DNA from 2 places in the Arthrobacter globiformis genome. Region 2 is predicted to be linked to the other one. Evidence: predicted binding sites of a transcription regulator. Region 2 holds the regulator's gene; the other holds the start of a gene.
What was found. Region 2 encodes HrcA, which represses chaperone genes, less so after heat shock. Its sites were predicted from a motif close to TTNGCACTCGNNNNNNNCGAGTGCNAA; they were not measured.
Positions count from the first base shown of each region.

Region 1: the regulator HrcA is predicted to act here: its motif matches at 2,575-2,601, upstream of groES (co-chaperone GroES).

Region 1 is NZ_JAUSXI010000001.1:4,018,827-4,022,912, reverse strand. Features, by position in the region: gene QFZ33_RS18660 (shikimate 5-dehydrogenase) at 1-808, shown strand, start outside; gene QFZ33_RS18655 (class I SAM-dependent methyltransferase) at 829-2,082, opposite strand; gene QFZ33_RS18650 (hypothetical protein) at 2,138-2,539, shown strand; gene groES (co-chaperone GroES) at 2,758-3,051, shown strand; gene groL (chaperonin GroEL) at 3,136-4,086, shown strand, end outside.
Region 2 is NZ_JAUSXI010000001.1:3,272,549-3,276,634, reverse strand. Features, by position in the region: gene QFZ33_RS15035 (DUF3097 domain-containing protein) at 77-931, opposite strand; gene hrcA (heat-inducible transcriptional repressor HrcA) at 1,143-2,156, shown strand; gene dnaJ (molecular chaperone DnaJ) at 2,215-3,342, shown strand; gene QFZ33_RS15020 (16S rRNA (uracil(1498)-N(3))-methyltransferase) at 3,345-4,086, shown strand, end outside.

The DNA.
Region 1 (4,086 bases), 750 kb from region 2:
CATGACCCTGTGCATTTCCCTCTCGGCCCGGCCGAGCAACAACGGGACCCGCTTCCACAACCACCTGTACGACCAGCTGGGCCTGAACTGGATCTACAAGGCCTTCGCGCCCACCGACCTGGCCCAAGCGATCGCGGGCGTCCGCGGCCTGGGGATCCGGGGCTGCGCCGTCTCCATGCCCTACAAGGAGGACGTGATCGCCCTGGTGGACGCCATGGACCCGTCCGCCAAGGCCATCGATTCCGTCAACACCATCGTCAACGACGGCGGGCGCCTGACGGCATACAACACGGACTACACGGCGATCGAGCAGCTGCTGCAGCGCAACGCCGTGCCTTCGGAGTCATCGGTGCTGCTCAAGGGCGCTGGCGGCATGGCCAAGGCCACGGCCGCGGCCCTGCGCGACGCGGGATTCAAGGACGTGACCATCATCGCCCGCAACGAAGCAACTGGCCGGGCGCTCGCCGATCTGTACGGCTTTGCCTGGCGCGGGGAGCTGGGCAGCGGCCCGGAGGCCACCGCGGACATGGTCATCAACGTCACGCCGGTGGGGATGGCCGGGGGACCGGAGGCGGATGCGCTGTCCTTCCCCGCCGAAACCATCGAAGCCGCCAAGATCGTCTTCGACGTCGTGGCCCTGCCGGCGGAAACGCCGCTCATCAAGGCAGCGCGGGCGGCCGGCAAGCAGGTCATCACCGGTGCCGAGGTGGCCACGATCCAGGCGCTGGAGCAGTTTGTGCTGTACACGGGAATCCGCCCCACCGAGGAGCAGGTCCGGGACGCCGAGGCGTTCGTCCGCGCCCAGTAGATCCTTTAAGCAACCAGGGGTTACACGGGCTCCACGGAGACAGCCACTCTTTCCTCACCGATCCGGGTGAGGACCAGGGTGGCTGTCTTTTTGCCCGCGGCCTTGCCGCCGGGTTTGCCTGCGCCCTTGCTGCCGGCTTTACCCCCAGACAGCAGCTGCTTGCGCAACTCCTCCGGGGTGACGGACGTGCCGCGCTTCTTGATGTCCAGCACGCCGACGCCGTTCTCCCGGACCCAGGCCTTGAGCGCCCTGACGTTGAACGGCATGACTTCCAGGACCCGGTAGGCCCGGGCGTACGGAGTATCCACAAGCTTCGGGGCGCAGATGTAGGCGATGTGCTCGTCCACGAGATGGCCGCCCAGGCCGAGGGCCAGGTCGGCCACGAGCCCGGCACGGATGACGGCGCCGTCCGGCTCGTACAGGAAACCCTCCACCGGGCCAACGGGGGCCACGGGTCCGGCGTCGAACTCCTCCCCGCTGGTAAGTTCGGCGGCGCCCTCCGCACCGATGACCAAGGCGGCCCGGCGGATTCCAGGGCGGGCCACGGCGTTGAACCACAGCGCGACTTCCGTGACGTCGCCGCCCACCGAGACCCACTGTGCCTCGCAGCCGGCAGGCACCGACTCGTGCGGCATGCCGGGCCCCATTTTGACGCCGACGGCGCGCCCCGCGGCGGCCAGCGACTCCACGAAGGAAAGCGGCGGAGAGAACGCCTCGGGGTCCCAGATCCGCTTGGTACCGGACGTGGTGGTGGTGCGCCGGGCAGGGTCCAGCCAGACGCCGGCCCCGTCCTCCAGGTCCACCGACGTCGCGTCGGAGTGGACCACCGTGGCGTGCGGAAAGGGAATGAGGTTGATCGTGGCGCAGGCGGCCGTGGTCTCGTCGACCTCCACGGCGGTCACGGCGATGTCCAGCGAGGCCAGGGCCATGGCGTCCGCGCCGAGGCCGCAGCCCAGATCGGCAACGTGGCGGACGCCCGCCTGGGCAAAGCGCTGGGCGTGCCGGGCCGCCACGTTGAGCCGGGTGGCCTGCTCCAGGCCGGCCTGGGTGAAGAGCATCTGCAGGGCAAACTCCCCGAACTTGGCCTCGGCCCTGGTCCGGAGCCGTGACTGCGTCAGGACGGCGGACACGAGTTCGGGAGAGTGGCCGGCCTTGCGGAGGCTTGAGCTGAGGGTGAAGGAGTCGTCTTCCCGGTAGGGTCCGAGCGAGGCCAGCAGCTCCCATCCTTCTTCTGTGAGGAGCGGGGCGATCTGGTCCTGCGGTGCTTCAGACATGGGGTCAAGCCTAGTGGAGCGGCCGCCCCAAGCTCTTCCCGATAGGGTGGTCTGAATGGAATCCAGCGAAACGCCAACCCCCGATCAGCCCGAAAGCACCAGCCCTGGTCCGGCACAGCATAGCCGCCTGGTCCGGTACGCACGCCCGGTGCTGATCGCCGGAGCCGGAGTCGCCGTCGTCTGTCTTATCCTGCTGGTGATCATCTTCCTGCTGGACTCCTTCAATGCCACCGTCTACTCCGTGGGCGGCAAGAACATCAGCGATGCCACCGAGGAAGCCCGGCAGATCCGGGACCTGTACCTGGGTGCGCGTGTTGGCGGCATCGTGGTGCTCATCGTGTCGGTCGTGACCGCCGCGGCGGCCGCCGTCGTGCTTGTCCGCGAACAGCGGAAAGCCGGGGACGAAGACGCCGACGGCGGCGAGGACCTGGGGTTTGACGACCTCGCCGGGCGCTGAACGAAGGGTCCGCGCCCGTTACGGCGGATGAAATTCTGGCACTCACCTTGACCGAGTGCTAACCCCTTACATAGAGTCATCATTAGCACTCTCCCTAGGAGGGTGCTAACACACGAAGAGCTGCCAGCCTGGCTGCTGCCGGCACCGCGACGACGGTCTGCCGCCACGGCGCAACAGTTTTTACTGTCCATGAATTTTGACGAAAAGGAGAGGTCCGAGTGTCGGTCTCTATTAAGCCTCTTGAGGATCGTATTGTTGTCCGCCCGCTCGAAGCCGAGCAGACCACGGCTTCCGGCCTGGTCATCCCGGACTCCGCCCAGGAGAAGCCGCAGGAAGGCGAAGTTGTTGCAGTAGGCCCCGGCCGCTTCGAAGACGGCAACCGCGTACCGGTCGACGTAGCAGTTGGCGACGTCGTCATCTACTCCAAGTACGGCGGAACCGAAGTCAAGACCGGCGGCACCGAGTACCTCGTGCTCTCCGCCCGCGACGTTCTGGCGATCGTAGTTAAGTAACTCTTTAGATCCCCGTGCCGCTGCCCGAGTCTGATTCTGTCTGACCGGGCGGCTGCGCGGGGTTCTGTCTTGAAAGGACAAACCATGGCAAAGCAGCTTGCGTTTAACGACGCTGCCCGCCGGTCGCTTGAAGCCGGCATCGACAAGCTCGCCAACACGGTTAAGGTGACGCTTGGTCCCCGCGGCCGCAACGTCGTGCTGGACAAGAAGTGGGGCGCCCCCACGATCACGAACGACGGCGTGACCATCGCCCGGGAAATCGAACTGGACGACCCGTACGAGAACCTTGGCGCCCAGCTGGCCAAGGAAGTCGCCACCAAGACGAACGACGTCGCCGGTGACGGCACCACCACTGCCACCGTGCTCGCTCAGGCCCTGGTCAAGGAAGGCCTGCGCAACGTTGCCGCCGGCGCCGCTCCGGGCCAGATCAAGCGCGGCATCGAGGTCTCCGTCGAGGCCATCGCAGCGCGCCTGCTGGAGAACGCCCGTCCCGTCGAGGGCACCCAGGTGGCCAACGTGGCCGCCATCTCCGCGCAGAGCGACGAGGTGGGCGAGCTGCTCGCTGAGGCATTCGGCAAGGTTGGCAAGGATGGTGTGATCACCATCGAGGAATCCTCCACCACGCAGACCGAGCTGGTGCTCACCGAGGGCATGCAGTTCGACAAGGGCTACCTGTCCCCGTACTTCATCACGGACACCGAGCGCCAGGAAGCGGTCCTCGAGGACGCCCTTATCCTGATCAACCAGGGCAAGATCTCCTCGGTGCAGGAATTCCTGCCGCTGCTGGAGAAGGCGCTGCAGAGCTCCAAGCCGCTGTTCATCATCGCCGAGGACGTCGACGGCGAGGCTCTGTCCACGCTGATCGTCAACCGCATCCGCGGCACCCTGAACGTGGTTGCCGTCAAGGCTCCGGGCTTCGGCGACCGCCGCAAAGCCATGCTGCAGGACATCGCCACGCTGACCGGCGCCCAGGTTGTGTCCCCGGAACTGGGCCTGAGCCTGGACTCCGTTGGCCTCGAGGTGCTGGGTACTGCC
Region 2 (4,086 bases):
GGTGCGGTGGTGCCGTACCAAGGATACCGGGCCGTAGGGGCAATAGCGGGCGGAACGCCGAATAGCGGGGCTGTGGCTACGGAACTGTGAGGAAATCGATGACCTCTTCCACCCGGCCCAGGAGGGCGGGCTCAAGGTCGGCGTAGGTGCGCACGGCGCCGAGAAGTTTTTGCCAGCCGAGGCCGATGTCCTCCTTGGTCTCGTGCGGCCAGCCGAAGGCGGTGAGGATGCCGGTTTTCCAGTCAGTGCCGCGCGGCACCACAGGCCACTGCGGAATGCCCAGTACCGACGGCCGGATCGCCTGCCAGACGTCGACGTACGGGTGGCCTACTATCAGCACGTTTCCGGCGGCGCCGGGGGAGGCCATCACGGCGTCGGCGATTCTGGACTCCTTGGAATCCGGGACCAGGTGGTCCACCAGAACGCCCAGCCTGCGGCCGGGGCCGGGACGGAAGGAGGCAACGGCCGCTGCCAGGTCATCGATGCCGTGCAGGGGCTCGACGACGATCCCCTCCACCCGGAGGTCATCGCCCCAGACTTTTTCCACGAGTTCGGCATCATGCTTGCCTTCAACCCAGATCCGGCTGGCCTTAGCCACCTGGGCGCGCTGCCCTTCCACCCGCACCGAGCCCGACGCCGTCCGTCCAGCCGTGCCCGATCCCGCGGGCTTCGCCTTGGGCGCCGGAGGCATCAGGCGGATCGGCTGGCCGTCCAGGAGGAATCCGAAACCAAGCTTAAAGGACCGGGATTTTCCCCGGCGGTCTTCGAGCGCCACCACGTGCATGCCGCCGGATTTCTCCACCCGAATCACTGCGCCCACCCAGCCGGACTGGACGTCCTCGAGAACCATGCCGCGCTCCACCGGCACCTCGGGCAGGCTGTTCTTGGCAGGCGCTGCGATCTCCTGCGGGCCCCAGGTCTGGTACTGCATTCGTTCACCGCTTTGCACTAGGACGGAGCCGCTCCGGCCGCGGGCATGCCGCCGGGGGACAGTCGCCCGGAATTTCGCCCGGAGCGGTACCAATGCTAACAACGCGGTGACTCATATTAGACTTGTTAGCACTTAGGCATGTCGAGTGCTAACTACAGCGTTTGCGGGCAGGATTAAGCCCGGCGCGGTTACGGCCAAAAGGAGGTGGACTGTGAGCGAACCACGGAAGCTTGAGGTGCTGCGCGCCATCGTGGAGGACTATGTCCATTCCCGCGAACCCGTCGGCTCCAAGGCCCTGGTGGAACGGCACCATCTGGGCGTTTCCAGCGCCACCATCCGCAACGACATGGCGGCACTGGAGGATGAGGGCCTCATCACGGCCCCGCACACCAGTGCAGGCAGGATTCCCACGGACAAGGGTTACCGCTTGTTCGTCGACCAGATCTCGGCGGTCAAGCCGCTCTCCCCGGCGGAGAAGCGTGCCATCCAGACCCTGCTCGAGGGGTCCGAGGACCTCGACGACGTCCTGGACCGGACGGCCCGGCTCCTGTCCCAGCTGACCAACCAGGTCGCCGTCGTGCAGTACCCGCACCTGAGCCGGGCCGTGGTCCGGCACATCGAATTTGTGCTGCTGGCACCGCGGAAGGTGCTGATCGTGCTGATCGCAGACTCCGGCAAGGTTGACCAGCGCGTCGTCGACGCCGGGCAGGACCTGTCAGACGACACTCTTGCCACCCTGCGCACCCGGTTCATGACCGGTGTGGGCGGAACGCCGGTGGCCATCCTGCCCCAGCACCTGGCCTCCGTCGTGGCCGGCTGCACGCCGGCCGAGCGCCCCGTTGCCATGGCCCTCGGCAAGGGGCTGGAGGGCCTGGCGCACAACAGCCGGGAGGACCGGATGGTCCTGGCCGGAACAGCCAACCTGGCGCGGTCCAACGTTGACTTCCCACTCAGCATCGGACCCGTGCTGGAGGCCCTCGAGGAGCAGGTGGTGATGCTGCGGCTCCTGAGCGACATGGCACAGGACCCCCGGGGCGTGGCCGTCAGCATCGGCCGCGAAAACCCCTACGACGGGCTGGCCGAGGCGTCGGTGGTGGCCACCGGCTACGGCCCCGACGCCACCGCCAAGGTGGGCATCCTTGGCCCCACCCGGATGGACTATCCCACCACCATGGCCGCCGTGCGCGCGGTGGCCCGCTACCTTTCGAGGATTCTGGGCCCGTGACCGCACGCGCCGGACATCCTTTGACCACAGGCAGTACAACCAGGAAGAGAAACGAACTTTGAGCAGCCACTACGACGTTCTTGGAGTCTCCGCGGAAGCCACCGGCGAGGAGATCAAAAAGGCCTACCGCAAGCTGGCCCGCTCGCTTCACCCGGACGTAAACCCCGGGGAAGACGCCGCCGAACGGTTCAAGGCCGTCACCCACGCCTACGAGGTGCTGTCCGATCCGCAGAAGCGCAGGGTCTACGACACCACCGGCAACGAGAACGGCACGGACAACGGCTTTGGCGGCGGCGGCTATGCCGGCCAGGGCTTCGCGTTCCAGGACATCTTCGACACCTTCTTCGGCGCCGGCGGCACCTCCGGCCCCGCGTCCCGCGTCCGCCGCGGCCAAGACGCGCTCATCAGCGTGCGGATCGACCTGCGCGATGCCGTCTTCGGCGTCAACAAGAAGCTGGAAGTGGACACGGCCGTCACCTGCCCCACCTGCGAAGGGTCCTGCTGCCGCGAGGGCAGCCACCCGGAACGCTGCGACATCTGCGGCGGCAGCGGCCAGGTGCAGCGGGCGGTCCGTTCCATCCTCGGCCAGGTCATGACCGCCGCCCCCTGCGGCTCGTGCGAGGGCTTCGGCACCGTCATCAAGGACCCCTGCAACGAGTGCAGCGGCCAGGGCCGCATCCGCAGCCGCCGCTCCCTGACCATCAAGGTCCCGGCCGGTGTGGCCACCGGAACGCGGATCCAGCTCTCCGGCCAGGGCGAGGCCGGCCCAGCGGGCGGGCCGTCCGGCGACCTCTACGTGGAAATCCGCGTCAACAACGACCCCACGTATGTCCGCGAGGGCGACGATCTCCACGCGACACTGAACATTCCCATGACCGCCGCTGCCCTCGGCACGGAGCTGAGCCTGGAAACCTTCGACGGCAAGCAGGAGATCGACGTCAAGGCGGGCACGCAGTCCGGCGAGATCATCACCCTCCGCGGCCTCGGCGTCACCCACCTGCGCGGCTACGGCCGCGGCGACCTCAAGGTCCATCTGCAGGTGGAAACGCCGTCCAGGCTCGACCCGGCCCAGGAGGATTTGCTCCGGCAGCTGGCCAAGCTCCGCGGCGAGCAGTTCTCCGAGGGAAAGCTCGCGGCCGGCGGTGGCGTCTTCGCCAAGTTGCGGGACCGCCTCGGTAACCTGTAGCGGTGAGCAACCCCGTCTTCTTCACCCCGGCCGGCGCGCTGGACAGCACTGTTCCCGGTTCGCTGTTCGTCCTGGACGGTGCCGAGGCCCGGCACGCGGTCACCGTGAAGCGCCTGGCAGTGGGCGAGCAGGTTGACATAGCCGACGGCGCCGGCAAACGCATCACGGGAACCGTGACGGAAGCTGCCCCCGCCGAGCTGACGGTTCAATGCACCTCCGTCAGTGTGGAACCGCGGCCGGACATCCGCCTCGTTCTCGTGCAGGCCCTCGCCAAGGGTGACCGGGACGAGTTGGCGATCGAAACCGCCACCGAGCTGGGCATCGACGCGGTGATTCCATGGCAGTCGGAACGCTCCATCGTCCGCTGGAAGGGTGACCGGGCGGCCAAGGCGCACGGCAAATGGCAGTCGGCCGTCACGGCCGCCGCCAAGCAGGCGCGCCGCGCCTGGATCCCCGAGGTGAGGCCCGCCGTCGACACCCAGGCGCTGGCCAAGGAAGTGGCGGACGCCGGCCTTGCCGTGATCCTGCACGAAGACGCGGTGACGCCGCTGCGGCGGGTCCTGGGCAAGTGGTCGGAGGAGCGCCAGGATGCGTCGGACCCCAGCGAGGTCCTCCTCATCGTTGGTCCCGAAGGAGGCATCAGCCCCCGCGAGGTCACCCGGTTGTGCAGCGCCGGGGCTATTACGGCACTGCTGGGACCGCACGTCCTGCGGTCATCGACGGCGGGACCGGCCGGCGTCGTGG